DNA from 2 places in the Clostridium hominis genome. Region 1 is predicted to be linked to the other one. Evidence: riboswitches for the same ligand, from Rfam matches in the RefSeq annotation. Region 1 holds a riboswitch; the other holds the start of a gene.

Evidence for each region. Region 1 has a riboswitch for cyclic di-GMP ahead of H8S20_RS03150 (NPCBM/NEW2 domain-containing protein). Riboswitches for the same ligand answer to the same signal wherever they lie in the genome.
Region 2: another riboswitch for cyclic di-GMP. It lies ahead of H8S20_RS19120 (flagellar basal body protein); the one in region 1 lies ahead of H8S20_RS03150 (NPCBM/NEW2 domain-containing protein).

What each region holds. Positions count from the first base shown of each region.
Region 1 is NZ_JACOOO010000004.1:307,899-323,599, reverse strand. Features, by position in the region: gene H8S20_RS03205 (hypothetical protein) at 1-370, opposite strand, end outside; gene H8S20_RS03200 (oligosaccharide flippase family protein) at 629-2,236, opposite strand; gene H8S20_RS03195 (aspartate ammonia-lyase) at 2,823-4,205, shown strand; gene H8S20_RS03190 (sigma 54-interacting transcriptional regulator) at 4,462-6,048, opposite strand; gene H8S20_RS03185 (glycosylasparaginase) at 6,262-7,224, shown strand; gene H8S20_RS03180 (copper homeostasis protein CutC) at 7,320-7,928, shown strand; gene H8S20_RS03175 (NAD(P)-dependent malic enzyme) at 7,953-9,128, shown strand; gene H8S20_RS03170 (aminoglycoside phosphotransferase family protein) at 9,277-10,173, shown strand; gene H8S20_RS03165 (amidase domain-containing protein) at 10,221-11,087, opposite strand; gene H8S20_RS03160 (Gfo/Idh/MocA family protein) at 11,541-12,527, shown strand; gene H8S20_RS03155 (hypothetical protein) at 12,688-13,047, shown strand; cyclic di-GMP riboswitch class I at 13,150-13,234, shown strand; gene H8S20_RS03150 (NPCBM/NEW2 domain-containing protein) at 13,455-15,701, shown strand, end outside.
Region 2 is NZ_JACOOO010000047.1:80,287-95,987, forward strand. Features, by position in the region: gene H8S20_RS19035 (CdaR family protein) at 1-435, shown strand, start outside; gene H8S20_RS19040 (NAD(P)/FAD-dependent oxidoreductase) at 673-2,277, shown strand; gene ptb (phosphate butyryltransferase) at 2,560-3,468, shown strand; gene buk (butyrate kinase) at 3,492-4,562, shown strand; gene H8S20_RS19055 (lytic transglycosylase domain-containing protein) at 4,704-5,333, shown strand; gene H8S20_RS19060 (YaaR family protein) at 5,334-5,756, shown strand; gene H8S20_RS19065 (FliM/FliN family flagellar motor switch protein) at 5,768-6,070, shown strand; gene flgM (flagellar biosynthesis anti-sigma factor FlgM) at 6,220-6,492, shown strand; gene H8S20_RS19075 (flagellar protein FlgN) at 6,493-6,903, shown strand; gene flgK (flagellar hook-associated protein FlgK) at 6,917-8,203, shown strand; gene H8S20_RS19085 (flagellin N-terminal helical domain-containing protein) at 8,219-9,124, shown strand; gene fliW (flagellar assembly protein FliW) at 9,135-9,530, shown strand; gene csrA (carbon storage regulator CsrA) at 9,514-9,726, shown strand; gene fliS (flagellar export chaperone FliS) at 9,752-10,135, shown strand; gene fliD (flagellar filament capping protein FliD) at 10,146-11,657, shown strand; gene fliT (flagellar protein FliT) at 11,669-11,998, shown strand; gene H8S20_RS19115 (flagellin N-terminal helical domain-containing protein) at 12,110-12,964, shown strand; cyclic di-GMP riboswitch class I at 13,155-13,238, shown strand; cyclic di-GMP riboswitch class I at 13,408-13,491, shown strand; gene H8S20_RS19120 (flagellar basal body protein) at 13,716-14,039, shown strand; gene flgC (flagellar basal body rod protein FlgC) at 14,045-14,449, shown strand; gene fliE (flagellar hook-basal body complex protein FliE) at 14,460-14,759, shown strand; gene fliF (flagellar basal-body MS-ring/collar protein FliF) at 14,782-15,701, shown strand, end outside.

The DNA of each region.
Region 1 (15,701 bases):
AAAAATTTTTATTTTTAATTTTTTCTATTATAAGATTATCTTTAAACTTTTCTTTATTATAATAAAGACTATAAAAATATTTTATATCAACATCTTTTTCATCGATAAAAAATGTACTCATCAGAGTTATTTCTTCATCATTAGTATATTCTATATTTATACTATCTAACTTAACTTCGTTCTTTATATTGAGTTCATTTTTTATATTTTGAAATTCTTCTTTTAAATTTAATGTTTCAATGTTAGTTGAACTTAGTTTAATTTCTTTCCTTGTTGCACTATTAAAATATTTTGAAAATATTGTAGTTATTATTACAATACCAATTAAAAGAATTAACACAAGTATATAATTCTTATTCTTTTTCCCCATAATTCCCCCCCAAGTTTAAGATTTATATTAGGCTTTTTCTTGATATATACTTTTAAAATCTTTATTTAAAGTATTAAAATATATATCCATAAGCCTGTAAAAGTTAGCATTAAAGCAATAGTTAAATATCCTCATATAGCATTGGTGCAAAATACATAAAATTTCCTGCTTATATTTTATAAATTTAATAAACTTAATAATATAACTTTTAATCAAAATTTAAAGTTGCAAATTAAATTTTGTATAAATATAGGTTTATTATATTGTTTTAACTATTCTATTTTGTAATTTTAAAGGAAGTCGTCTATATATAACTGGAGAGATTGTGTCTAGCTCATATTTACTAATGCCTCCTAATAATAAGAGAGATAGAAAATATATGATACCTCCTATAACGATTAACCCAAACGTCACTATGCATATATTTATTCTTGTATAATTATCAGAAATGAATCCAGCTATTAATATATATCTCAATATTAATAAAACAATACTCATTATTATTGATGCAATTAATGGAATTTTACTTTGATTAATAATTGGTATTTTAATATCAAAATATTCTTGTAGACTAATATGATTACATGCTGTAATAATAGCCAATGATACTATGCTTCCAATAACAGCTCCAATGACATTTATATTATTGATTCTGATAAAAATTATATTAATTAATGTTTTTATAATGAGTGATATAAATCCTAGCTTTATAATGAATTTAAATTTGTTCATTCCTTGAAGAACTATATTTTGGATTGTAGACAGTGCCATAAAAATTAATGCAACTGCACCAAATAATAATATTTCATACCCAAAATCTCTATTAAAAACTAGTTTAAATATATCCTTACCCAAAATCATTAATCCACATACTGAAGGAATTGTAATAATATACGTTAATTTGTAGCAGTAAGATGTTTGAATTACTAATTCTTTTTTATTTTTTTCAAGATAACCTTTAATTATTTTTGGAAAAATTCCTATACCTAAAGAAGTAATTATAACAAGTGGTACATTTATTATAGTTGTATAGTATTTTAATGTTGCTGTTCTTATATTTATATCAGTTTCAATAAAAGTTCTTACAGTAAATACATCAATAATAGCAGATATATTTTGTATAGCTGCTATTAATATAAATGGTACTGCACTTATAAATAATCTTTTTAAAATTTTATTATTATGTGACTTTCTTTTATATTTATCTTCCGAAGTATTTATAGAAATTAATTTAGATTGATATTTTTTATTTAATATATATTTAATATATGTTATAGCTCCAATAGCACCTAAAGTCGTACCAATCGTTCCTCCTGTACTTCCCCATGAAATAGATATGTTTACTAGTTGAAAAGCAAAGAACAAACTAAATATAACATTAAATAACTGTTCAATAATATTGGATATACTAAGTGTAATCATATCGTTATATCCCTGAAAAAAACCTCTATATGCAGCTAATATTGATGCTAAAAGAATCGCCGGAGATAAGAAAACAAATACTTTAATTGAATCGTTACTATTAAATAATATCGAAAGTGGTTTTGCTAATATAGCAAATACTACACTTGCTATACCTCCATAAATTAACAAAAATTTTTTTGAGATAAAAAGAACATTGAACACATCTTTATCCAAGCCTATAGTTCTTTCTTCTGATACTAACTTTGTTATTGCAGGCTGAATCCCTAGACTAGTTAGAGCGAATATAAATATAAAAACATCATACCCAACAGTATATATTGCTATTCCGTCATCAGTTAAAATATGAGACAAAACTGGCATATATAAAGCTGACAATAGTTTTAATATAATACTTGATATGGCTAGAATTATAACTCCTCGGCCAATAGAATTTTCTTGCATAAACACCTCAATATTAAACATATTTCTTTTATTATTTTTTCTATTTGAAATACACATTTTTCTTTGATGAAATCAAATATTCATATTGTGAGCTTCGCTCGTACTCTAATACGAGTGTTTTTAACTACGAATATATTTATATATAATTATACTACATAATTTTGGAAAATGATAATAGGCTGAGCCAAATAAGGAAGTTATGCATTTTTAAGAAGAAAAACACAGTTTAGAAAATGTAAAGATAGAACTATAAAAATATTTATATCTTAAGTAGATCAAAGAGAATAATCTAATTAAGATATTTTTATTCATGTAGCGAATATTTTTATGGTAAAGAATAGATAGTACGTAAATAGTGTATTTTATCTCAAGTTAATAAATTTTGAGTGTATTATATTATACAAAAAACTTATTAAAAACTACACAGTATTTTTTAGTGTGTAGTTTTTTCTTTTTATGTTGAGTGAAAAGAGTTATTTATTAAAAAATACTAAGAAAAACTGTAGGAAAATTAAGATGGCACAGCTTTTGCTAAAGTAAATAGTATAGATATTTATTTTTAATATTACTTTAGGAGGAAATAACAATGGATTTTAGAGTAGAGAGAGATTCTATTGGAACTAAGGAAATAGCGAAAGACGCTTATTATGGAGTACAAAGTTTAAGAGGTTATGAAAATTTCAGAATTACAGGGTTAAATGTTGATGAAAGGTTTGTAAAGGATTTAGCTATTGTTAAAAAGGCGTGTGCTATTGCAAATATGAAAGCTGGTGAGTTAAAAGAAGAATTAGCTAATGCTATTGTAAAAGCTTGTGATGAAGTAATTGCTGGACAACTTATAGATCAATTTATTATAGATCCTATTCAAGGGGGAGCAGGTACCTCTTTAAATATGAATATGAATGAGTTAATTGCAAATAGAGCAAATGAAATATTAGGACATGCAAAAGGTGAATATTATCCAATACACCCAAATGATCATGTAAATATGGGGCAATCTACAAATGATGTTATACCAACAGCAGGAAGTGTAACAGCTTATAAATATTTAGTTACATGTGTTGAACAACTTAAGAGATTAGAAGCAGCTTTTGATGAAAAATCGAAGGAATTTGCAAATATAGTTAAAATGGGAAGAACTGAAATGCAAGATGCAGTTCCAATAAGCTTAGGAGCTGAATTTAAAGCATTCTCAAGAGCTATAGGAAGAGATGTTAAGAGAATAGATGCTGTTAAAGATGAATTACTAGGTGTTAACTTAGGTGGTACAGCAGTAGGAACTGGAATTACAGCAAGTAGAAAATATATGGATACTGTTGTTAATGAATTAAGCACTGTATCAGGATTAGATGTTTATCAAGTAGAAGATTTAATTGATGGAACTCAAAATTTAGATAAATATTCAGAAGTTTCTTCTCAGTTAAAGACTTGTGCAGTTAATATAAGTAAAATTGCTGGAGATTTAATACTTATGTCTTCAGGACCAAGAACAGGATTTGGAGAGATAAAATTACCATCAAAGCAAAATGGTTCTTCAATAATGCCAGGTAAAGTAAATCCTGTAATGCCAGAAGTAATGAAACAAATAGCGTTCCAAATAATGGGGAACGATTTAACTATATCTATGGCTGTTCAATCAGGTCAATTAGAATTAAATGCATTCTATCCAGTATTAATATATAACTTATATCAATCAATTAATATCTTATCTAATGGAGTTGATACATTTATAAACAATTGTGTTTTAGGAATTGAACCAAATGTTAAGAGATGTAAAGAATTAGTTGAAGGAAGTATAGGAATAGTTACTGCTTTAGCTCCAGTATTAGGTTATGAAAAAGCTGCTGCTATAGCTAAAAAAGCCCTTTATACAGGAAAGCAAGTAAAAGAAATAGCTGAAGAAGAATCAGGACTTTCTACTTCAGAAATAGTTAATTTATTAAACGTTGAAAAAATGCTAACTTACTAAAACTTAAACATAAACATGATAAAAGGCTGTTGCGTAAGCACAGCCTTTTATTAATTGAAAATTGAAAATTTATAATTAGAAATTTTTTATAGCATCTTCATAAAGCGAAAATTTCTATTGGAGAAAGTAGATATTTCTATTCATGAAGTGAACATTATCTTGGCGAAGCCAATTTTCTCATTTGCGGCAGCAAACCTTTCACTATACCAAAAGGTGTCTTTTCCCTTCAACGTAGCTGACTTTTCACCTAACAAAATTACTGATTTATATATATACAGAATAGTACTAAGAATAGTACTTCAACTGAAGAAATATTGATATTATATGTTTTTTCTATAACAGATGTAATATCAAATGCTAAGTCGTACTCTTCATTAAAGTATGATTTTAATCTATTAAGTACTGGTAGAGGATTAAAGTTTATTAAGTTTATTCTATCATAGATCAAATCAATATGTACTCTAAAGAAATTTCTAATGGTACCACTTTCAAAGGCTATTTTTATAGAGTTATTACTTGCAGAAGTTTCTTCTACAAATTCATTAAATGCATAATCATCTAATGAAAATCTATAATTAGCTTCATTATCCTTAATAGTTTTTAAATATCCTTGGAAAAGGTTATTTATAGTTTCTCTAGGTGTATCTTTATTAATTACTATATTATCAATGTTTTTAATTAAGTTTGTAAAACCACCTAATATAACATGACGTTGTTTTACATATGAGTGACTTGTTATTTCAGTGCTAGCATCATATGTGATATAGCCATGATCAAAGTTCAAAGAGTTTAATAATTCTTTTTCTTTTATTAAAGGAGAGTTAGACATACTCTTAATAAGCTCTGGTAAATCAGGACTATTAATTTTAAGTTGTTTTTTATTATTTATAAAGTAATCAGAAAAAGCATTTGCAACAACTAAAGTAATATCATTTTTTAACTGACCAATATTATATTGACAATGATATGATAATAAACATAACATTGCATTGTATGATACTAATATTGGCTTATCTAATTTTAAGCTTTCTTCTTTTAAGAAGTATTCAATTAGTGTTAATCTTTCTTCAAGAAGCCTTTCATTAAGGCCAGGAAGGTTTATTTTAATAGGGATTCTTCTTGTGAAAGTATCCAATAAAGATGAATTTATATCTTTATTAGTTGCACAAATAATTCTTGTAGTTGATTTTAATTGTTTAGAAACTTCACCAAATCTCTTAAAATATCCTGTATCCATATATACAAATAGCATTTCTTGACCTTCATTAGGAAGGTTATGTATTTCATCTAAGAATAAGAAACCGCCATCAGCTTGCTCAATCAGACCTGGTCTATCTTCAGTAGCTCCAGTGAAAGTACCTTTCTTTACACCAAAGAGATGGGCACTTAATAATTGTGGGTTATTGGAGTAATCTGAACAGTTAAAATGTACGAAAGGCATATCTTCAGATGGTGAAAGTGATTGTGCATATTCATACATAAGTTTTGCAAGCATTGACTTACCAACACCGGTATCACCTATTATAAGTGAATTCATCCCATTTGGAGGATAAATGATTGAGGTTTTAGCAAGTTTAATTGCTGGTGCTAGCGATGGATATAAGTAAGCAAGATTATCTATTGAAGACCTTGCAGAAAAGTTTATAACAGTAGGCGAATTTAAAAAATATTTTACTGGTCTTGATGAATTTTTGTAAAGTTTACCTAGTGAAACTAGTTTATTTAAATCTTTACTAACATTAGAACGTTCTAAATTTAATGTTTTACTTATTTCTATAGTAGTAACACCTTGTCCTTTATCAAGACGTTCTATAGAGTTTAGGATTAGATCAATTCTCTTCATAAAGCTCACCCCTTAGATGTAATTGTATACAAAGGATCTTACCTATAGTGTTAATTTGTGTGTTATTTTAAAAAAGTGTGTCGATTTTCTTAATAAACACTTGAATATGTATTATTTTACAACACTCTTATAAGAGAAATCAATGGGTAATTATGTTGGCACAAAAATTGCTTTAATATATTGTATAAATTGTACGTTTGGGAGGATGACATTATGAAATATGGAATGATTGCAACATGGAGAATGGCAGTAGAGGGAATAACAGAGGCTGCAAAAGATTTAAATAACGGAGCTACAGCAGGAGATGCTATTGAAAAAGCTATAAAGATGGTAGAAGATTATCCATTATATAAATCAGTTGGATATGGTGGATTACCAAACGAAAACTGTGAAGTTGAATTAGATGCAGCATACATGGATGGTAATACTTTATCTATAGGAGCTGTTGGAGGAATTAGAGATTTTAAAAACCCAATAAGCATAGCTAGAAAATTAAGCGAAGAAAGATTTAACTGTTTCTTAGTTGGAACTGGAGCTGAAGAATACGCTCATAAAAACGGCTTTGAAAGAGTTAATATGCTAACGGATAGAGCTAAACAATTCTACGAAAAGAGAAGAAAAGAAACGATAGAAAAAGGATTAAGCCCATATGATGGACATGATACAGTAGGAATGATATCATTAGATACAGAAGGTTCTATGGTGGCAGCTACTTCCACAAGTGGATTATTCATGAAGAGAAGAGGAAGAGTTGGTGATTCACCAGTTTCAGGATCAGGATTCTACTGTGATAGTGAGGTAGGAGGAGCTTCTGCAACAGGTCTTGGAGAAGACTTAATGAAAGGTTGTATATCTTATGAAATAGTAAGATTAATGAAAGAAGGAATGACTCCACAACAAGCAGCAGATACAGCTGTTTCAAAATTACATGATGAACTAACAAGGAGAAGAGGTAAATCAGGAGATTTATCAGTAGTTTGTATGAATAACAAAGGTGAATTCGGTGCAGCTACAAATATAGCTGGTTTCTCATTCTCAGTAGTAAGAGATGGAGAAGAACCACAAGTTTATGTATGTGACAAACAAGAAAATGGAGTTACTACTTATGAACCAGCTAGCCAAGAATGGTTAGATGCTTATATTAAGAGAATAAACTCACCAGTAACTTTTGACTAAGTTAAGAGTTAACAATTAAGAGTTAAGAATTGATTTAGAAACTCCCTTGGGAGTTTCTATAATTATAATAGCAATATGCAATGGAGGAGAGGATTATGGCTATTTATGAAGCTTGTGTTGGTAATTACATTGAAGCTATAGAAGCTGAAAAACGTGGTGCTAATAGAATTGAGTTATGTGATAACTTAATGCAAGATGGTACCACACCAAGTTATGGTACTATAAAGCTTGCAGTTGAAAAAACTAATATACCAGTTATGGTTATAATAAGACCTAGAGGTGGAAACTTTGAATACTCTTCTGATGAAGTTGAAATTATGAAGGAAGATATTAAGGTTTGTAAAAAGTTAGGTGCTCATGGAGTTGTAATAGGAGCTTTAAAAGGAAAAGAGATAGATATAGAAACTATAGAAGCTTTATTACAAGAGTGTGAAGGATTAAGTGTTACATTCCATATGGCTTTCGATGAAATAGAAGATAAATATAAGGCTATTGATAAGTTAGCTGAATTAGGAATAAACAGAATTCTTACAAAGGGTGGAAAAGCTAACGCTATAGAAGGTAAAGATGAATTAAAAGCATTTTCAGAGTATGCAAATGGAAAAATTTCGATAATGCCTGGTAAGAGTGTTACTAAGGAAAATAGAGATTATCTATTAGAGTATACAAATACAGTTGAGATTCATGGTAGCAAAGTAGTTTAATTAAAGAAATAGAGGTGCTTTAATATGAGTATATATGAGGAATCATTACAATTTCACAAAGAATTAAAAGGTAAATTTGAAGTAATTTCAAGAGCTAAGGTAGAAAGTGAAAAAGATTTAAGCTTAGCTTATACTCCAGGTGTTGCAGAACCTTGTAGAGAAATAGCAAAAGACCCAACTAATGCTTATATCTATACAAGAAAATGTAATACAGTTGCTGTAATTTCAGATGGTACAGCAGTTTTAGGTCTTGGAGATATCGGGGCATTAGCTTCTTTACCAGTAATGGAAGGCAAAAGTATACTATTCAAAGAATTCGCTGATGTAGACGCATTCCCAATAGTTTTAAATACTAAAGATACAGATGAAATAGTAGAGACAGTATCTAGGATAGCTGGTTCTTTAGGTGGAATAAACTTAGAGGATATATCTGCTCCAAGATGTTTTGAAATAGAGAGAAGACTTAAAGAAAAATTAGATATTCCAGTATTCCATGATGACCAACATGGAACTGCGATAGTAGTTTTAGCAGGAATAATGAATGCTTTAAAGATAATTAAGAAAGAGCCTTCAGACTTAAAGGTAGTAATGAGTGGTGCGGGAGCAGCAGGAGTTGCTATAGCTAAGCTTTTACTAAGCTTTGGAGTAAAGAACATAGTAATGTTTAACAAAGAAGGAATTATAGATAGAAATAAAGAGTACACTGATCCATCTTTAGTTGAGATTTCTAAGATAACTAACCCTAACAATGAAAGCGGTGAGTTAGCTGATTCAATTAAGGGAGCAGACGTATTCGTAGGTGTATCTGCACCAAACCTTCTTTCAACTGAAATGGTAAGTACAATGAATAGAGATGCCATAATTTTTGCTATGGCAAATCCAGTTCCAGAAATATTCCCAGAAGATGCTAAAAAAGGCGGAGCTAGAATAATAGGAACTGGAAGATCAGATTTCCCTAACCAAGTAAATAATGTACTTGCATTTCCAGGTATATTTAGAGGAGCTCTTGATGTAAGAGCAAGTGATATAAATGAAGAGATGAAGTTAGCAGCTGCACATGCTATAGCTGATCAAGTTTCTGATGAAGAATTAAATGAGGATTATATAATACCAAAGGCACTAAATAAAAATGTAGCAGAAGCTGTTGCAGAAGCAGTAAAACAAGCTGCAATTAATAGTGGTGTTGCTAGAATAAAATAACAAAGATAAATTAATTAGTAATAAGTAAATTAATAGTAAATTCAATAAGTTAACGATAATATAGAAATAGGTAAAGAGATTGTATTTAATTATTTATATAATAATTATACAATCTCTTTAAATATATACTTTTACTTATGGAGGATATATGGAGATAATTAATATAGATTTAGTAAAAATGCTAATAAAGAAGCAATTTCCTAAGTGGGATGATTTAGAAATTAAAGCAGTAAGTAATATGGGACATGATAATAGAACTTTTCATTTAGGAGAGGATATGTCAATTAGATTACCTAGTGGGAAGGATTATGCTCTTCAAGCTGAGAAGGAACAAAAATGGATACCTAAATTGAAAGAGGAATTAAAAGTTAAAATACCTGAGATAATAGCTAAGGGCAATAAGTGTGAGGAATTTCCATATGTATGGTCAATATGTTCATGGATAGATGGAGATATAGCAAAAAGAGAAAATATATCTAATATGAATGAGTTTGCAAAGGATTTAGCTGAGTTTTTAGTTTCATTGCAAGCTATAGATTGTAGTGATGGACCTATAGCAGGTAAACATAACTTTTATCGTGGTGGAGATATATTAGTTTATAATGATGAATATATATGGCTGGTAAATGAATTAGAAGATTATCTTAATATAGAAAAAGATTTATTAAATGAGATTTGGGAATTAGCTCTTAATTCTAAATGGAAGAAAAATAACGTTTGGGTTCATGGAGATATGGCACCTACTAATATTCTTATATTAAATGGTAAGTTAGAAGCCATAATTGATTTTGGAATATTGGGCGTAGGTGATCCCGCATGTGATTTAGCTATGTACTGGACATTCTTCAAAGGTGAAGAAAGAGAAGTATTTAAAAATATACTTGAGTTAGATAAGGAAACTTGGAATAGAGCTAGAGGATGGGTGCTTTGGAAAGCATTATATGACATAAATTATTATAAAGATTCTGATAAAGTTAAATGTAGCTATGCTAAAGAAATTTTTAATGAAGTAATAGAAGAATATAAGAACTTAATTAATAATTAAGTTAATACCCAAGATGGATTATTATAGTAATCTATCTTGGGTATTTATTATTCTTTATAGATATTTTTTTCCTTCCAACCTAAGTCAAAAGGAATGTTATTTGAGTTAATTGTAGTAGAGTTTATTAGCGGATAATTTTTAGAATCATATCCACAAACTACACCTTTATGATCTACAAAGTTAAATTTTTTATAGGAAAGTATATCTCCAATATTAAATTCATTTACTAAAGTAAAGTTTTTATTAAAGGATTTAGAAAATTCTAAATGACCTCCATTTAAATTATAAGTATAATTGTTGGAGGTATTATTTAAGAAGTCTAAATAATAATCTTTTTCAATTTCGAAACTATTATCTAATTTATTAAGAGAAAGTATGTGAATTAAGTTTACATTAAATGTGTTTTCTGTATTATCATCATAGTAAATATAATTAAATTCACAGTTCTCATCAGCTTTAAAAGTAATTGTATCACCATTATCTTTTAAGTTTTTTATTTTAACATTAGATGTTATAGAGGTGAAAATTACTCCTCTTTCAATTGCCCAATCCCTTAAATAAGCTATACGTTTAAGTTCATTATTAAATGAATAAGTGCTATTTGTGTGAGTTAGGTTATAAAACCTGGATAAATCTTTTATATAGCCGGTTAAAAAAGCGTCATTTCTGTCAGAAAATAAATCATTAATAAATTCAGTTGCTTTTAACTCAAGAGAAATAGTGTTTTTATTAAAGCTACCTACATCAAAACTATCATCTTCTAAATAATAATTATTAGAAGTTAAGTTACTAGTTTTAGATATATTAAGGGCAAAAAGAAAGAATATAGTAATTATAAAAATACTATAAGCTATAAAATATAAAAAATTTTTTAAGTTATTTGAGAAATACCTATCATTTTTTAAAATTTTCATTTTTATACCTTCTTCAAGTGAGATTCTAAATCTATGATTTAGTAATTTGAATTTACTCCTACGAATGAATATGATTAGTTCGGTTCATTACGAAAATATATGTTTGTATAATTTTAGAGTTAAAATCTAAATAAATTATTTATTATATTCCCCTTAACTATTGAGTATATACCTAATATAAATGTAAAATTAATAGTATAAATATTTTATTTAGGTAGACTTAAACTTAATAGTAAAATTGTTAATGTATTCTACAGGGAAGTAAATCAATATATTTAAGTATATTTCTCTTTATGATTCATTTATGAATAAATTAGGTAAAAAGATATTATTAATTATTATGTTAATGATTTTAGGAAGTAAACTGAAACTATGAAAGTCTAAGAGTGAAAGAATTTATTTAACTAATTAAAATATTATGTTTATAAAATAATAAAAGAGGTGGCTTGAGAAATGATTAGATTTGGAATTATAGGGACAAACAATATAACAACATGGTTTTTAGAGGGGGCAAACTTAGTTAAGGATTTTAAACTTACAGCAGTTTACTCTAGAACTGAAGAGAAAGCAAAGGAATTCGCTAATAAATATGGAGTAGAAAATACATTTACTAGCCTAGAAGAAATGGCTAAAAGTGACCTTATAGACGCAGTATATATAGCATCACCGAATAGGTTACATGCAGAGCAAGCAATACTATTTATGAATAATGGGAAACATGTATTAGGAGAAAAAGCTTTTGCTTCCAATGCAAAAGAAGTTAATGAAATGATAGAAGCGGCCAAGAAAAATAATGTAGTATTAATGGAAGCTATGAAAACTACACTTATGCCAAATTTTAAAGCTGCTATGGAAAATATAAATAAGCTTGGTAAAGTAAGAAGATACTTTGCAAGCTTTTGTCAATATTCTTCAAGATATGATAAGTATAAAGAGGGAATAGTATTAAATGCTTTTAATCCTGAATTATCAAATGGATCACTAATGGATATTGGTGTATATACTATAGCTCCGATGGTAGCTCTTTTTGGAAAACCAAATGAAGTAAAAGCTAGTAGCTATATGCTTGAATCAGGAGCTGATGGAGAGGGTACAATAATATTTAAGTATGATGATATGGAAGCTAACGTAATATACTCTAAAATATCTAACTCACACCTTCCTACAGAGATTCAGGGGGAAGAGGGAACTATGGTAATAGATAGAGTAAATACAATGGGGTCTGTAAAAATTATATATAGAGACGGGAGAGTTGAGGATTTATCTAGATATCAAGAACAACATAATATGTGCTATGAAATCGAAGAATTTATTAATATAATACAAAATGAAGAAAAAGAATCTAAGATTAATTCTTTAGAGTTTTCTAAAAATGTTATGGAGATAATGGATGAGGCAAGAAGACAAATAGGACTTGTATATCCGGCTGATAAAAATTAGAAGTTGAATTATGAGAAGAAATTGTTTTAAAGCAATTTCTTCTTTTTTTATATGGATATAAAAACAAATTTAAATTTATTTTTAAGTTTAACTTCACTAATATAGAACAACTAGAGTCATATAGGAATATCATATTAATTAAAAAGGAGGTGCCAAATATATGTCTTTAGAGGTAGTTGGTTCTTATAGAGATTTACATTCAATAAAAGAGGAATGTAAGACATATTTAACTTATCATGCGGTTTTAATAATGAATGATGGAAGTACGTGTGATGGGATCATTGAAGGGGTAGATGATGATGACATTATAGTGCTAGTTGGAGAAGATGTAGTAATTGATGATAATGAAGATACAAATACTCGTCAGCAACCTATGGGACACAATCGTTCGAATAGATATAGACGGTTTAGACGAAGAAAGTTTCCGATGCGTGGAATAAACAGACTCGAATTATTAAGATATCCATTTATTTATCCAGTATACCCATACCCATATCCATATCCATTCTTCCCTTATTAAAACAATTTTTTATAAGAAAAAGGGGATTAAGAGAAAAAAATTACAATATATTATATAAAACTGTTTAAAAAACTCAGAAATTAGTATAAAATATATTTGTAAAAAGAATAATGGCAAATCTAGGGAAATCTAGAGACGCAAAGCTAAAGGGGCTAAGGTTAAAAAACTATGCCAGCCAGTTGCCGAAGAATGAATATTCTTTGTTTATTATGAGTTATTTTATGGCTAATGAAATATTTATTTCTGAGTTGTAGATTTCTTGTGATGTCCAAAATAGATGGCAACTACCCTTTATAGGGTAGTTTTTTTTTGTTCTTAGGCTTGGTGATAACCCTTAGTTGTGCAAGTATAAAACTTAATAGCCATTTTATACTTACAAAATTATTAATTTTAAAGGGGGACATATCATGAAGAAAAAATTATCAGCAATATTAGCGGTATCGTTGATAGTAACTAATATTTCACCAGCAATAAATTCTTATGCTGATGAAATATTAAGAAGCAGTGTTAATAGGGAAAAGGAGGAATTTAACACTGATGGAAGTAATGCTTTACAATCAGAGGTGGTAGATCAAGTCACAGTCACTAAATTTAATTTAACAAATTATAGCGATTTTGAAGGGTATAATGAACAGTACAAAATTGCAAGAAATCAAATTAAGTCTATTTCAAATAATGGGGGGCAATATTCATCTAGTTCAATAGATAAAGCTATAGATGGAAACTTAGCTACTCATTGGGAGACTGGAAAACAAAACACTTCAACTTTTAAAAATGAAGTTGTGGTAGAGTTTGAGGAAGTACAATCTATTGATAGAATAGCTTATGCTACTAGGCAAGATGGAGCTAAGGGAAAAGGATTTCCAACTGAGTTTGAAATATATGCTTCTTTATCAGGAGCAGATGAAGACTTTAGGCTTATGGCTATTGGGAACCATTCTGTAACAGGAGATATGCTTCAGTTTAAGTTTAATACTATTACAGCTAAAAAAATTAAGTTTGTATTTAAGAAAGCAAATCAGGATTGGGCTAGTGCATCAGAATTTTGGTTTTACGAAGAAGATATAGTAATAGATAAAATGAACAAGATATTTACTAATGAGTTAAAGAATGAAGTTAGTTCTGAGTTTGATACATTAGAGAAGTTAGAAGCCTTTAATAGTGAAGCAAGCTCACATCCTCTATATAATGAAATAGTAGAAGATATAAATAATGCTAGGATACTTTTGGATGGAACTAAATTGGAGTTTACAGAGGCTAAAGTATCTAATTTCAAGAAATTTAACGATGAGAGATTAGTTAATTATAATGAATTATTTAAAGTACCATTAAATAAGATTACAAGTATAACAACTAATGGTGGACACTACGCTTCTAATGTTATATCAAGGGCTATGGATGGAGATGTAAATACTAATTGGCATTCAGGTAAACAAAATACATCCAGCCATACAAACGAAGTAATAATAACTTTAGATGAGTTAACTACAATAGATAGAATAATGTATACAAGTTTAGTTTCTAGAGGATTTGCACAAGAGTTTGAAATATATGGCTCTAGAACTTCAGAGGGAGATACTTTTGAAAAGATTTCAGAAGGATCAGCTAATATAACAACTAAAGACACTTTACAGATAAAATTTAAGGAAACAGAAGTAAGAAGAATAAAGTTTGTATATAAAAAAGGTTATGAAAATTGGGCTTTAGCTTATGAGTTTGGTTTATATATGCCAGATAAATTAAATGAGAAAATTGATATATTGTTTGTGGATGAAAACATGAATGAAGTTAATCCAGAGTTTGGAACAACTGAAGCTATTAATACTTTAATAGAAGAAGCAAATGGACATCCATTTAAAGATGAATATATTGAAAAATTAAGTATAGCTAAAGAATTAATAGAATTTGGACAAGTTCAAAGTGGAGATGCTAATATATCTAAATTTGAACCATTCTATACAGAGCACATAAATGAATATGATGATGTATATAGAGTTAAAAACTTAAGTATAAGTAATAATGGTGGACAATATTCTAGCTCTTCAATAAAGTATGCAATAGATGAAGATGCAAATACTCATTGGGAAACTGGGAATCCAAATAGTGATTCATTTAAGAATGAAGTTGTATTAACTTTAGAAGAAGCAGAAATGATAAGTCGCTTAACATATAAATCTAGAGTTGGAGGGAAAGGATTTGCTGAACAATTCAGTATATATATATCTCCAGTCCCAACAGGAGATAACTTCCAAAAGATAACAGAAGGTTCATATACAGTAACTAATGATATGTTAGAAGTGCAGTTTGAAACCACTAAAGCTAAGAGAGTTAAATTTGTATTTGATAAGGCTCGTGAAAATTGGGCATCGATTTCAGATATAAGATTATATAAAGAAGATGCAGTAGCGAATAAAATGAAAAAGTTATTTACAAATGGATTAATGGATACGGTATCAGAAGAATTTAACACAATTGAAAAATTAACAGCATTTGAAAATGAAGTTAAGGATCATCCTTTAGCACCTATTTATTTAAAAGATATACAAGTAGCTAAGGAGGCTGTAAACGGAACTTTACAAACTGTGAAAACTGTTGTTGCAGAGCAGTATGGAGATAGAAATTCACATGCAAATAGAAATTTAAAATTTGGATTT
Region 2 (15,701 bases), on a different contig from region 1:
GAAAGTGATGTAGTAAATCTATCAAATATTACAGGAAATACAAGTATAGATGTAGCATTAAAAATACCTGACAAAGTACAGGTTAATCTAGGAGAAGTTCAAAGTATATCTATAAATGTTGTTGTGGAAAGTGAAGTAAGTAAAGAGGTTACTGTAGAGGTTGCATTAAATGGATTAAGTGAAGGATTAACGCTTGATGCACCTAATAAAAGTATAAGGATAAAAGTTAGTGGTTATGAAGAGGATATAAAGAATATAACGTCAGAATCAATAACTGCTAGTTTAGATTTATCAAGCTATACTGAAGCAGGACAATTTACAGAAGATCCAACGATAGCATTAATTACACCTAATGATAAGGTGAGGATAGAAGCTTTGGATAAAGTATCTTTTAATATAGAAAAGATAGTTACGGAAACTCCACCAACAGAATAAATTTATAGATAATATTTGATTATTAAAGCCATCAATAAGATGGCTTTATTTTTTTATAAAAAACTGTATTAATAAATAAGATATGATAAAATATAGAACTATAAGTAATATCAAAGGTGAAATTTTTAATCAGCTATGTATTTAAAGAAATTATCGCAGATTGAATTACGACTTAATAAATGAAATTATCAACCATTGGGTTATAGTTTCTTAAAAAACAATTTGAAAGGTGATTATATGACTATAAGAATTAACAATATAGTACTAGGATTAGATGATGATATAGAAGTAGTAAAGAAAAGAGTAAGTAAAAAATTAAAAGTATCAATTGATGAAATAGAAAACTTTAAAATTATAAAAGAAAGTTTAGATGCAAGAAATAAGAATAACATTAAATTTACATATGCGGTTGAAGTTAATCATAAAAACGAAAAGAAAATAGTTGATAAACTTCATGATAATAATGTAAAGATAGATGATACAAAGTATGATCCTGATGTAGAGCCAGGAAATGAGAAACTTAACAGTAGACCTGTAGTAGTAGGATTAGGACCATCAGGATTATTTGCAGCTTTAATGTTAGCTGAAAAGGGATATAGACCTTTAGTTATAGAAAGAGGAGAAGATGTAGATAAAAGGACCGAAACTGTAAAAAGGTTTTGGGATAAGGGAGAACTAAATTTAGAATCTAATGTTCAGTTTGGAGAAGGAGGGGCAGGATCGTTTTCGGATGGTAAGCTAACTACAAGAATTAAAGATAAAAGATGTGATTATGTTTTAGAACAGTTAGTTGATGCAGGAGCTCCATCAGAAATTATATATGAAGCTAAGCCTCATGTTGGAACGGATATACTAAAGGATGTAGTTAAAAATATAAGAAAGAAAATAATAGCTTTAGGTGGAGAAGTTATGTTTTCATCAAAGCTTGAGTACATAAACGGAAAAGATGGTAAGATTAAGAGTATAGTAGTTAATGGAAATGAAATACCTTGTGAGGCTTTAGTTTTAGCATTAGGACATAGTTCAAGAGATACATATGAGATGTTAAAAGAAATAGGGATATTTATGGAACCAAAAGCTTTTGCAGTAGGGGTAAGAATAGAGCATCCTCAAGAGATGATTAATATTTCTCAATATGGTAAATATCATAACCACCCAAGATTAAAAGCTGCAGATTATAAGCTTACATACCAAAGTAAAGATTTAAATAGAGGAGTTTATTCGTTTTGTATGTGTCCAGGAGGAGTTGTTGTTGCAGCTTCTTCAGAAGAGAATAGATTAGTTTCAAATGGAATGAGTTATCATGCTAGAGACTTAGAAAATGCAAATTCTGCTTTAGTAGTTACAGTTAGCCCTGAAGATTTTGAAGGAAATGATGTTTTAAGAGGAATGGAGTTCCAAAGACATTATGAAAGTTTAGCATTTAAACTTGGAGGAAGTAATTATAATGCACCAGTTCAGTTATTAGGAGACTTTTTAAATGATAGAAAGTCTACTAAGTTAGGAGCTGTAAATCCAAGCTATAAGCCAGGGTTTGAATTAGTTGATATGAGAGGATGCTTACCAAATTATGTAGTAGAAGCTATAAAGGAAGGTATAGGTAACTTTGATAAGAAGATTCAAGGGTATGGAAGAGCAGATGCAGTTCTTACAGGTATAGAAACTAGAACTTCTGCCCCAGTAAGAATAACTAGAAATGAAAACTTAGAAAGTATATCTATGCATGGCTTATATCCAGCTGGTGAAGGAGCTGGATTTGCTGGAGGAATAATATCAGCAGCAGTTGATGGAATAAAAGTGGCAGAAAGAATTATAGGAAAGTATAAATTAATTAATAGTTAAGAATTAAAAATTAAGAGTTATAGAAGGAATTGCTTATGCAATTCCTTTTTTTATTCTTTAGGAAATTATATTTTTAAATATCTGTGCATAATTTTATCAAAAGTTAATTAATAAATATCGTCAATATGGAGAGTAAATAAGGATTTTAAGCTAAATATGTAGAAAATTATTTTGGAAAAATATTGAATATAATTTCAAAATAGTAAAATAGTGGTATAATAGTAATAATGATACAAATTTAACAAAAAAATAAAGAAAATATGGAATAGTATGAGGTGTTATATGGGAAAGAATTTTGAAGAATTATTTTCACAATTAAAAGCTGTAAGTACTAAGAAGTTAGCCGTAGCAGTAGCTCAAGATGAGCCTGTCTTAGAAGCTGTAAGCTTAGCAAAGGACAGAGGCATTGTAGATGCAATCCTAGTAGGAGATAAAGAAAAAATTGAAGAAATAGCTAAGAATATTGATATGGATTTAAGTAAGTTTGAAATAGTAAACGAAAAGAATCCTCAAAAAGCTACGTTGAAGGCTATGGAGTTAGTATCTAGTGGACAAGCTGATATGGTAATGAAGGGGCTTATAGATACAGCTACATTTTTAAGAGGAGTATTAAATAAGGAAGTGGGATTAAGGACAGGAAAACTTATGTCTCATGTTGCAGTATTTGAGATTGAAGGGATAGACAGACTGATTTTACTTACAGATGCTGCATTTAATACTTATCCCGATATTAAAGCAAAGACTCAGATTATTAATAATTCAGTAATGGTAGCTAAATCTTGTGGAATAGGGTATCCAAAGGTAGCTCCAATTTGTGCTGTAGAAGTTGTAAATCCAGACATGCCAGCCACAATAGATGCATCACTTTTATCTAAAATGAATGATAGGGGTCAAATCAAAGGATGTATAGTAGATGGTCCATTGGCATTAGATAATGCATTATCAGAGGACGCTGCTCACCATAAGGGTATAAAAGGTGAAGTTGCTGGAAAAGCAGATATATTAGTATTTCCAAATATAGAATCAGCAAATGTAATGTATAAAGCATTAACATATACAGCTAAAACTAGAAATGGAGGAATTTTAGTAGGAACATCAGCACCAGTAATTCTAACATCTAGAGCAGATAGTTGCGAAACTAAAGTTAACTCTATAGCTTTAGCAGCATTAGTTGCAGAATCAAATAAATAAGGGGATAAAGGGGAGATTGAGAAATGTCATACAGGTTATTAATAATTAATCCAGGATCAACATCAACTAAGATTGGAGTTTATGATGGAGAACATGAAGTTTTAGTTGAAACTTTAAGGCACTCATCAGAGGAAATTCTTTCATATGAAACTATATATGATCAAAAGGGGTTTAGGAAAGGTGTTATTTTAGATGTATTAAAAAATAAAAATTTTGATATAAAAACCTTAGATGCTGTAGTTGGTAGAGGTGGAATGCTTAAACCTATGCCAGGAGGAACTTATGAAGTTGATGATTTGATGATAGAAGATTTGAAAATAGGAGTACAAGGACAGCATGCATCTAACTTAGGTGGAATATTATCAAAAGAAATAGCAGATGAATTGGGAATAAAAGCTTTTATAGTTGATCCAGTTGTGGTAGATGAACTTCAGGAGGTTTCAAGAATTTCAGGCCTACCAGAACTACCAAGGAAGAGTAAATTCCATGCTTTAAATCAAAAGGCTGTAGCTAAGAGATATGGAAAAGAAAGTGGAAAAGGATATGAGAACCTTAATTTAATAGTTGTTCACATGGGTGGAGGAGTTTCTGTTGGAGCTCACAAAAACGGAAGGGTTATAGATGTTAATAATGCATTAGATGGTGATGGACCATTTTCTCCAGAGCGTGCAGGTTCAGTTCCTGTAGGCGATTTAATAACAATGTGTTATAGTGGAAAATATACTGAAAGTGAAATGCATAATAGATTAGTAGGTAAAGGTGGTTACGTAGCATATTTAAATACAAATGATGCTAGAGACGTATTAAAGCTGAAGGATGATGGAGATGAGTATGGGGGCTTAATATATGATGCATTTATATATCAAGTTTCTAAAGAGGTTGGTAGCATAGCAACTGTATTAAAAGGAAATGTTGATGCTATTATTTTAACTGGTGGAATAGCATATGGTAAAAAAGTATGTGATGATATAAACTCATACGTAGGATGGATTGCGCCGATGGTAGTATATCCAGGAGAAGATGAATTGCTAGCATTAGCACAAGGTGCAATTAGAGTTCTTAGTGGAGAAGAAAAGCCTGAAAAATATGTTTAAAACAATGTAGAAATAATAAATTAAAGTGCAGAATAATAGTCTGCACTTTTTTATTATTAGGGTATAAAGTTTTTACTATAGTGTCCGTATATCTAAAATAATTAGATTAGTTTTGCTAATAGGAATGATTGAGGTGAGCAAATGTTAAATATGATACAGGCTTTAGGAAATAAAAGTACATATGGGTTAAATAGTTTTAATAATTGTAGTTGTAGTTCTGATTCAGGAGCTTTTAATATGATAATGGAAAGTTTGTTAAAAGCTATGAAAGAAAGTAATAAAGATTTAAATATCAATGAAATAGAAACATCACTAGAAAGTATATTTAATAATACTAATAGATTAGATATTACAACAGATTCTTTAAATATCGATGAGAAAATAGATTATGCAATAGAAAAGTATTCTAATAAGTATGGGATAGATTCTAAATTAATAAAATCAATAATAAAGGTTGAATCAAATTTTGATCCTAATGTTGTATCTGAAGCAGGAGCACAAGGGCTTATGCAACTTATGCCAGAAACATCCCAATCATTAGGAGTTACAAATCCTTTAGATATAGAGCAAAATATTGAAGGTGGAGTAATACATATAAAAAGTTATATAGATAGATATAATGGAGATATTGAAATGGCTCTTATGGCTTATAATGGAGGACCAACTAGAATGATGAACAGAGGGGTAACTTCTATAAATGATATATATAAGATGCCGAAGGAAACACAGAATTATGTTCCAAAAGTAATGAGCTATTACAGGAGTTTATAGATGAAAATTGAAGGTGTAAATATCAATAGAAATATAGAGTTGAAAGATAAAGTGATAGGCAACAAACAACAATTTTCTGATAGCTTCATGAAGTCATATAAATCAGCAACAAAAGAGGAACTAGAGAATTATATAAAGGATATTAAGAAAAAAGGAAATAGGTTGATAGTAACTAAAAGCTATAATGATGTTAAAAATTATAAAGAAACGATAAAAAAATACTTAAAAACAGTAGTGGATTATACATATACATTAAATAAAAACATAAGCTTTTGGGAAAATCAGTATTACTCTACAGTAGAAACTATAAATGAAAGGTTAGAAAGTTTAACACAGGAATTATTAAAAGAGGAAAAAGAAAACTTGGATATATCATCTACTATAGATAGCATTCAAGGATTATTATTAGATATATACAAGTAGGGGGAATAAGAATGGAAACAATGCTTAAAGAAAGATTATATGAGATAGAGTTCGAAACTTTAGAAAAAAAACCAATTGAAGCATTTGAAAATAAATCTGCTATATTAAATGCGAAATTAGATATGAGTGTAGTTATAGGAAAGTGTGAAAAGAGTATAAAGGATATAATAGATTTAAAAGTTGGAGATATTATATATTTAGATAAGACTGTAGATGAAGATTTAGATATAGAGATAAATAATAAAAATGTAGCAAAAGGTGAGACTATAAAATTGGATGAAAAAATATCAGTAAGAATATCGGAATTTAAATGAGATTCAAATAAAAATAAATAAGGAAATCTTATAGGTGTAGTGGTAAAAGCGCTATACCTATTTCTTTTTTATAAAAAGCTAAATAAATATTGCAATATGCCGATAATATAAATATAGATTAATGAATAGGAAATTAAGAGGAGGTAAATATGAAGATTGATTCAATACAAAGAAATAATATGATAAATGCCTATACTAAGCAAAGACAAAATTATAAAGCAGAAGTAGTTAATAAATTACCTAAAGATAAAGTTACTATTTCAGAAGATGCTAAATATTTAAATAAAATAACTACTGAAAATGAGAATATAGATTTAGATAAGATAAGTGAGATCAAAAATAGAATAAAGCAAGGCACATATACTGTTGATTCTAGAAAGGTAGCTGAGAAAATTATTAAGTCTATAAAGGAGAGTAAATAGATGAATGCAGAATTAAAATTAATAGTTTTTGAAGAGAAAAATATTCTGCAAGAGTTGTTAGAACTATTAGATAATCAGTACAAAGCGATAATAGATAAAGAAATAATGTTGCTAGAAAACATAACAACAAAAATTGAATCTATCGGAAAAAAGCTTGCGACTGTAGAGATAAAAAGAAGAAATTTTATTAAAGATGAAGACTTCAAATCTATTATAGAAAATAGCGAAGATGACCATATAAAAAGTGTATATGGAGAGATAAAGGTATTATTAAATAATTTAGAATTACAAAAAGATACTAACAATACTTTAATAAAGCAACAATTGTTTTTTACAAATAAAATGATAAAAGTTATAAAACCATCTAAGTCAGTTGGTACATACAATTCATACGGAAAGATTAGTAGATAGAGGAGAGAATATTATGCCTAGTTTAATGGGAACGCTTCATTCGGCAGCATCAGGAATGACTGCAAATCAAACAGCAATTCAGACTACTTCACATAATATAACAAATTTAAATACACCAGGATATACAAGGCAAAGGGTAGAACAAAAAGCTAGTAGGCCATATAGTCAGATTGGTTATAACAGTAGTATGGGACCTGGCCAGCTTGGAACAGGAGTACAAGTAACCGATATTACAAGAATAAGAAATACATTTTATGATTTTCAATTTAGAAGTGAAAGTCATTCATATGGAGAAATAAGTGTAAGATATGATTACTATAAAAACATAGAAAATATATTTAATGAGCCATCAGATAATGCTATATCTTCATCATTAAATAAGTTTTTTAATGGATGGCATGAGTTATCTAAAGATCCAAATAATATAGGAGCTAAAAATATAGTAATTGAGAATGGAAAGTTTTTGGCTAACAATATAAGTCAGTCATATAGTAAGCTTGAAAAACTTAAGGAGAATATAGATAAGCAAACATCAGATATGTTAAATGATGTAAATTCTATGTTAGGGTCATTAAAAGAGTTAGAAGAAAATATTAAGATTGTTCAAGCAACTGGAAAGTCTCCTAATGATTTAATGGATGAAAGAGATAGGATATTAGATGATCTGAGCTTTAAGCTAAATATACAAAATGATGATGTAAAAGCAGCTATGTCAGATGGAAAAGTTACTTTAGATGAATTAGAAAAAATAGATGCTTCAGGAGAAATAAGTGGAGCATTAAAAATGGCTAAGGAACTAGATTCATATATGAATGATTTGAAAACATTAGCTAAAGGAATAGCTGATAGTGTAAATAATATTTATAATGATGGTCTTGGAGCAGATGATGTAAAAGATTTATTTGTATTTGATGAAGATAAAAATCCAATGCTTGGTATAAATGAAGAACTTTTAAATGATAGTAGCAAGTTACAAATGACTACAGATAAAGCATTAAAGTTATTTAATTTAAAAGATGAAAAAGTAAATATAAATGGGAAAGATATAACTATTAATAATTACTATAATTCGATAATTGAAAAATTAGGACATGCTACTCAAAACGTAGTTAGAGAAGAAAAAAACCAAAGTCAGTTAATGCTTAGTATAGATAATTCAAGATTAAGTGTATCTGGAGTTTCTATGGATGAAGAGATGATAAATTTAATACAATTTCAACATGCGTATAACGCAAGTGCAAAAGTAATATCTACTATAGATTCTCTTTTAGATGTAGTTGTAAATGGATTAGTGAGGTAGAAAGGAAAAGCTATTATGAGAGTAACAAATAGAGCTATGACTAACACTTATTTAAGTGATGTTCAAAAGAGTTTACAGTCAATAAATAAGTTAAATACGCAATTAAATACTGGAAAGCAAATAAATAAGGTATCAGATAATCCTTATGAAGCTATAAAAATACTTAATATGCAGAATGAGATAAATGATGTAGAAAGATATAATTATAATTGTGATGAAATAACAGGATGGCTTGATTCTACAGATGATGCCTTAGATAAAATAGGAAATATAAGTAGTGAGATAAAAGTTTTGCTTACATCTATAAGTGGTTCTTATGGAGAAGATGAAATAAAAGCTATAAAAAGTGAGATAAATGAAAAGGTGAAGCAAATCGGAGAGGCATTAAATACAACTTATGCTGGTAGATTTATATTTGGTGGAAGTAATACCGATGAAGCACCAGTTGAAATATTTGAGAATGCTGATGGAATTGTAGAGTTAAGGTTAAAGGCAGGAGCTAATGAAGATAAGCTAAAAGCAGAAATATCTGATGGAATAGGAATAGATTATAACTTAACAGCCTCACAAGTTACAGATAATTTAAAGGGGTTAAATACAATAAATAATATTTTGGTTGAGCTTGGAAATAATCCAGTAGATAAAGATAGAGTTCAAGAGTTAAATTCAGAATTAGGTGATTATATGAATCATGTATTAAATAATAGATCAGCTATTGGAGCTAGAAGTAATACTGTATCAAATGTTAAATCAAGTAATGATGAAAATATACTCAGACTTAAAGGTGTATATTCTGATATGCAAGATGTTGACTGGGCTGAGAAATATATAGAATTAACATCTGCTCAAATGGTATATAACTCAAGTATGCAAGTTGGAGCTAAGATGATTCAACCAACTTTATTGGATTATTTAGGATAGGAGTAGTTTTATGCAAATAATATTTAAAAGAGGAATACCAGGATTTGAAAGCCTTAAGAACTTTAAAATAGATGAGATTAAAGATAATGAAAAGTTTAAAGTAATGTCTTCTTTAGATGAGGAAGTAAGTTTTGTTGTAGTATCTCCTTTTGACTTTTATAGTGAATATGAATTAAATTTAGATAATGAAACTATGAAAGATTTAGAAGTAAAAGATTCAAAGGATGTTTTAATATTAAATATTATAACTTTAGGAGAAACATTAGAAAAATCAACCATAAATTTAAAAGCTCCTATAGTCATAAATATAAATAATAATTTAGCAAAACAATATATTATTCAATATGATACATATGATACAAAACATCCTTTAATAAGGAGAGAGAAAAATGTTAGTAATTACTAGGAAGAAAGATGAGTCAGTATTAATTGGAGATGATATAGAAATAACTGTTGTAAAGTTGGAAGATGGAAGTGTTAAGTTAGGTATATCAGCACCTAAGGATAAAACTATACTAAGAAAAGAAGTGTATGAAAAAGTTAAAGAAGAAAATATTAAGGCTATAAGCAAGGAGATAGATTTAAGCAAACTATTAAAATAAAGAAACAATTAGGGGGAAGTAGTGGATGTATGCTGCAAATCCATACAATGTATATAAGCAAAATTCAATAAATATGTCATCAAAGGAAAACCTATTACTTATGTTAGTAGACGCAACAGTTAGATGTACAAAGCTTGCAAGAAAGGCTATAGAAGAAAAAAATATTCAATTGGCACATAAAGAATTAACAAGAGTTCAAGATATATATACTGAACTAATTTCAACATTAAATATGAATGCCGGAGATTTTACTAGAGATTTACATAATTTATATTCTTTTATTAAAGAAAGGTTAGCAATAGCAAATATAAAAAAAGATGTGACTATAATAGATGAGATATTGCCATTAATAGAAGAAATCAGAGATATGTGGCATGAAGCAAATAAAATAGCAAAATCAGTAAAATAGGAGGGATAGTATGTCTTCAGTAAATTCAGTTAGAATACCAGGATTAGCAACAGGAATGGATACAGACCAGATGATAAAGGATATGCTTACTGGTGAACAAAGTAAAATTGATAAAGTATTTCAAAATCAACAGATGGTAAAATGGCAGCAGGAAACATATAGAGATATAACTAAAAATGTAAAGGGTTTTTATGATAAATACTTTAGTGTAACTTCTAAGGATTACATATTAGGAAGCAAAAGCTTTAACACTATCACTGTTAATAGCTCTAATAATAGTGTTATAACAGCCACTGGTAGTTCAAGCGCAAGTAATATTAATTATAACTTTGATGTTAAGAGATTAGCTACATCTAAAACTATGAGCGCATCAAGTGCAAGTAATGGAGTAACTATAAAGAAAGATAGTACTCTAGAAGAATTAGGATTATTAGTTGATGGAGCTACTTTCAAAATAAGTACTGGTGAAGGTAAAGAATCAAAGGTTATTACAATAAATAAAGATGATAAAGTAAGTGATTTGATAAATAAAATAAATGAAAGTTTTCCAGGAGAAGTTAAGGCTTCCTTTAGTGATATGACTGGAAAATTAACTATTTCATCTAATACTACTGGTGATAGTTCAACTTTGAAAATTATAGATGTTGAAAAAGATGCAGATGGTAACTATGTTAATAAAGATACTTCAGATTCGCTATCCTTTTTGAAGATGAGTGAAACTGAAGGAAAAAATGCAGAAGTTATTGTAATGGATAGTGCAGGTAAGGTGATTAAAGAATTAAATGAAAGTAAAAATACATTTAATATAGATGGAATAACATATAACTTAAATGGTGTTGGACAAGCATCTTTAACTTCAACTCAAGATGTAACTCCTGTAGTTGAAAAATTAGAAAGTTTTATAAATGATTATAACAAGATAATGGATGATATTTACGATTTAGTAACTCAGAAAAAATCAAATGGTTATCCACCTCTTACAGAAGCTCAGAAAAAGGAAATGACAGAAGAGGAAATAAAAAATTGGGATAAAAAATCTAAAGAAGGTATGCTTAGAAATGATAGTGAGCTAAGAGCCTTTATGGATGATATGAAAAGTGCAATGCTAGGACCTTTTGAGAGCTTAGGTAAGAGTTTATCAGACATAGGTATTACAAGTGTTGATAATTACAATAAACCAGGTCAAATAAAACTTGATGTAGATAAATTTACAAAAGTTCTTCAAGAAAATGGAGATTTAGCAGAAAAGATTACTACTGGTGTATTTGATAAAGTAAAAACTAATATGTATAAATATGTAGGAAGTTCTACTAGTATATTCGCTAAAAAAGCAGGTATTGAAAAGACATCAACTGATCTTAATAACTTATATTCTGAACAAATTAGAAAACAAGAAGAGCAAATTAAAAAGTTAACGAGTAAGATGAAGACAAAAGAACAACAGTTATATTCTAAATTTGCAAGATTAGAAGCAACTATGAGTAAGCTTAACTCACAAATGAATTATTTCGTTAATCAGTAGGTGAGTATAGCATGGAAAGTAAAATAAAATTGTATAAAGAGTTAACTATAGCTATGTTAGAATCTCTACAAGATGAAGATTATGAAGGATTTGATTTGTTAATAGAAGAACGGGAAGGATTTATAAAAGTATTAATAGCTAATGATGAAATAGAAAGTTTTAAGCTGTTGTATGATAGAGAAAAATTAAGAGGTTTAGAGCTTGAGATTAAATCATTATTAGATAGAAAAATTCAAGATACTAAAAAAGAAATAAAGGAATATAAAGTTAGTATCCAAGGAAATAAATTATACAATAATATAAAAAAAGAAAATTTAAATATTTTTTCAAAAAAAGTATAAAGTATTTTAAGTATACACCGATATATATAACATAAGGTTCTTCAAGAGGAAGTTAAGCCTTATAGAATATAAAAGACAAGGATGTCGTCAAAAATCAAGGAGGGTTTTACAATGATCGTAAACACAAATATGAATGCTTTAACAGCACACAATGCAATGACAAAGAATACTGCTTTATCAGGAAACTCAATGGAGAAAATTTCTTCAGGATTAAGAATTACTAAGGCTGGAGATGATGCTGCAGGATTAGCAATCTCTGAAAAAATGAGATCTCAAATTAGAGGATTAGACCAAGCTAGTAGAAATGTTCAAGATGGTATCTCTATGGTTCAAACTCAAGAAGGGGCTCTAGAAGAGGCTGGGAACATAGCTCACAGAATGAGAGAACTTGCGGTTCAAGCTGGCAATGATACATTATCAGCAGAAGATAGAGTAAAGATAAGTACTGAAATTAATCACTTAGGTGAAGAAATGTTAAAAATTGCTCAAGAAACAAAATTTAATGATATCAATGTTTTAAATGGAACAACAGCAACAACAACTATTCAAGCTGGAGCTACTGATGAAACTAGAACTATAAATAATGTAGACTTAAAGGATATAGCTGAAACGCTGACAGGTCTAGTTATAGCAACTGATACAGGTGCCATAACTGGTACTTCAACTATGGCTGTGGATACTAATGCAAATGCTCAAACTTTAATAGAAAATATAGATACGGCACTTGAAGATATTAATACTGGTAGAGCTAATATGGGAGCTATTCAAAATAGATTAGAATATACTCAAAGTAACTTAACTACTTCAAGTGAAAATTTAACAGCTGCTGAATCAAGAATTAGAGATGTAGATGTTGCTAAAGAAATGGTTAACTTATCTAAGTTAAATATTTTATCTCAAGCTTCTCAATCAATGATTTCTCAAGCAAATCAACAACCACAAAATGTATTACAATTATTAAGATAATTAGTTTTATAAGGGTAAAGCAATTGCTTTATCCTTTGTTTAATATAATTACAATATAAGTTTAAAAAGTAAAGTTTAATAACAAAAAAAGTGTAATTATAAAAATAATTCTAAATATAGGTAAAATTATGTAAAAAAATTGTGAAAAGTATAGAAATAAATAGAAAAAGGGTATATAATGATACTTGTAAATTAAATATGGCAAACTTAGGGAAATCTAAGGACGCAAAGCTATAGGGGCTAAAATTAGAAATCATGCCAGCCAGTTGCCGAAGAGTCAGTGAACTTTTTGTTTTGAGATTCATGTTAAAATATACAAGTATTATTATAATATTTAAGTATAAAGGGTAATTATATCCTACACTTAATATAGATACTTGTCTTTTAAATAGAATTTTATTAACTACTGTCTTCGGACAGTAGTATTTTTTTGCAGAATTTTAAAATTGAATAGGCAAAACTAGGGAAACCTAGTGACGCAAAGCTATAGGGGCTAAAATTAAAAATCATGCCAGCCAGTTGCCAAGGAGTCAGTGAACTTTTTGTTTTAAGACTTTGTTTATGTAATATTAGACGATAGTTATAATAATTATTATTATATTTAAGTTAATAATAATTGTTATTAAAGTATGTGTTTTAATAGTAGATACTTATACAATGTTTTTTAGAATACTACTCTCTTTGGAGTAGTATTTTTTTTGTTAAAAAATTCAGAGAATTAAAAAAATTGAAAATAAGAAGGGGAGTAAATATGGAAATATATAGACTTTTAAAGACAAGCCTAGATGCTACTGAGATTAGGGGGAAGACTATAGCAAATAATATAGCAAATATAAATACACCTGGATACAAGAGAAAATATGTAACTTTCGAAGAAACTCTAAACAATATAAATAAAAGTCCAAAGATAGAAGTTAAAGAGGATAAGTCAACATCAATAAGAACAGATGGAAATAATATTGATTTAGAAAATGAAAAAGTAAATCAAGCCGCAAATACACTTATGTATAACGGATTGGTTAGTGTAACAAATACAAAATTAGCAATAGCTAAAAGTGTGATAACAGGAAGGTAATTAATATGAGTATATTTAATGGTATGAGAATAAGTGCAAGCGGTTTATCGGCAGAGAGACTAAGATTAGATGTAATTTCATCCAATATTGCAAATTCAAGAACTACTAGAACAGAAGATGGAGGGGCTTATATAAGAAAAACAGCTATATTCTCTGAAAATTATGATAAAAAGTTAGGGTTATTAGGTGTAAAGACAACAAAGGTAGAAGAAGATAAATCTCCTTTAAAAAGAGAGTATGATCCTAGTCATCCAGATGCAGATGATGAAGGATATGTAGAATATCCTAATGTTGACTTACTAGTTGAAATGTCAGATTTAATATCGGCATCAAGAGCATATGAATCGAATGTTGATACATTAAATGCTCAAAAGAATATGATATCTAAAGCTTTAGAAATAGGAAGGTAGTGGGTAGGTTATGAATATACAATCAATAGGGTCAAGTTCATTATTAAATAATATAGGAATGCAAAGCTTAGAAAAGAACATAGATGAGAAAAAGAGTTTTTCAGATGTCATAAGTAATGCGATTAATAATGTAAATGAAAAGCAGATAAATGCAGATAACAGCATAGAAAGCCTTATAAAAGGTGATGATATTACAATGCATGAAGTAATGCTTTCAATGCAAGAGTCACAGCTTTCAATGCAATTACTTATAGAAGTAAGAAATAAAATGGTTGAAGCATATCAAGAAATAAATAAAATCCAACTTTAAAATCCATTAAGAGGTAAATAATATGCAGAAGAATTTTATAGAAAGTATAAAAGAATTCATAAATAAGTCAGTAGATGGATTCAAAAAGTTAGATAAGAATAAGAAATATGCTATAGGAATTGGTGTAGTAGCTATAGTGTTAGCTATCATATTTAGTTTCAATTATAGTGTTAAGAATAAATATGGAATTCTATTTTCAGGCTTAGATACATATGATGCAGCCAACATAAGCAAGGCTTTAGAAGACAAAGGTGTTGAGACTAAAATAGAAGGAAATACTATATATGTTCCAAAGGAGCAAGTGGACAGATTAAGATTAGAACTATCTTCTACCATTACTAATGGTTCAAAAGGGTTTGAGTTAATGGATGAGGGGTCAAGCCTTTCTATGACTGATGAAGAGTTTCAAATAAAGAAATTAAGAATGTTGCAAGGGGAGCTTGAAAAAACTATAAAGACATTTCCACAAGTAGAAGATGCTAGAGTACATATTACACAAGGAAAAGAGTCTGTGTTTACCAATGAAAATAAAGAAGGTAAAGCCGCTGTTTATATAGCTTTGAAAGCAGGAGGAGAGTTAGATGAATCGCAAATAAAGTCGATAATGTCTTTAGTTTCTGCTAGTAGCACAAATGTACCAAAGCAAAATATAGAAGTTATAGATCAAAATATGAATTTGCTATCTGAAGATATATATGATGAAAATGGAAATCCAATTAAAAATGTTGGATTAGCATCTTCTAGATCGGCAGAAAGAGAGCTAAGCGAAGAGTTACAAAAATCAGTAGTTTCAATGCTTGAACCTATTTTTGGTAAAGATAAAGTTAAGGCTACTGTAAATGCTAATTTGAATTTTGATACAGTAGAAAAAAGTGAAATCAAAATAGATCCAGATAAGGTAATTAAATCAGAACTAAGAACTGAAAATTCAATTCTAGATAG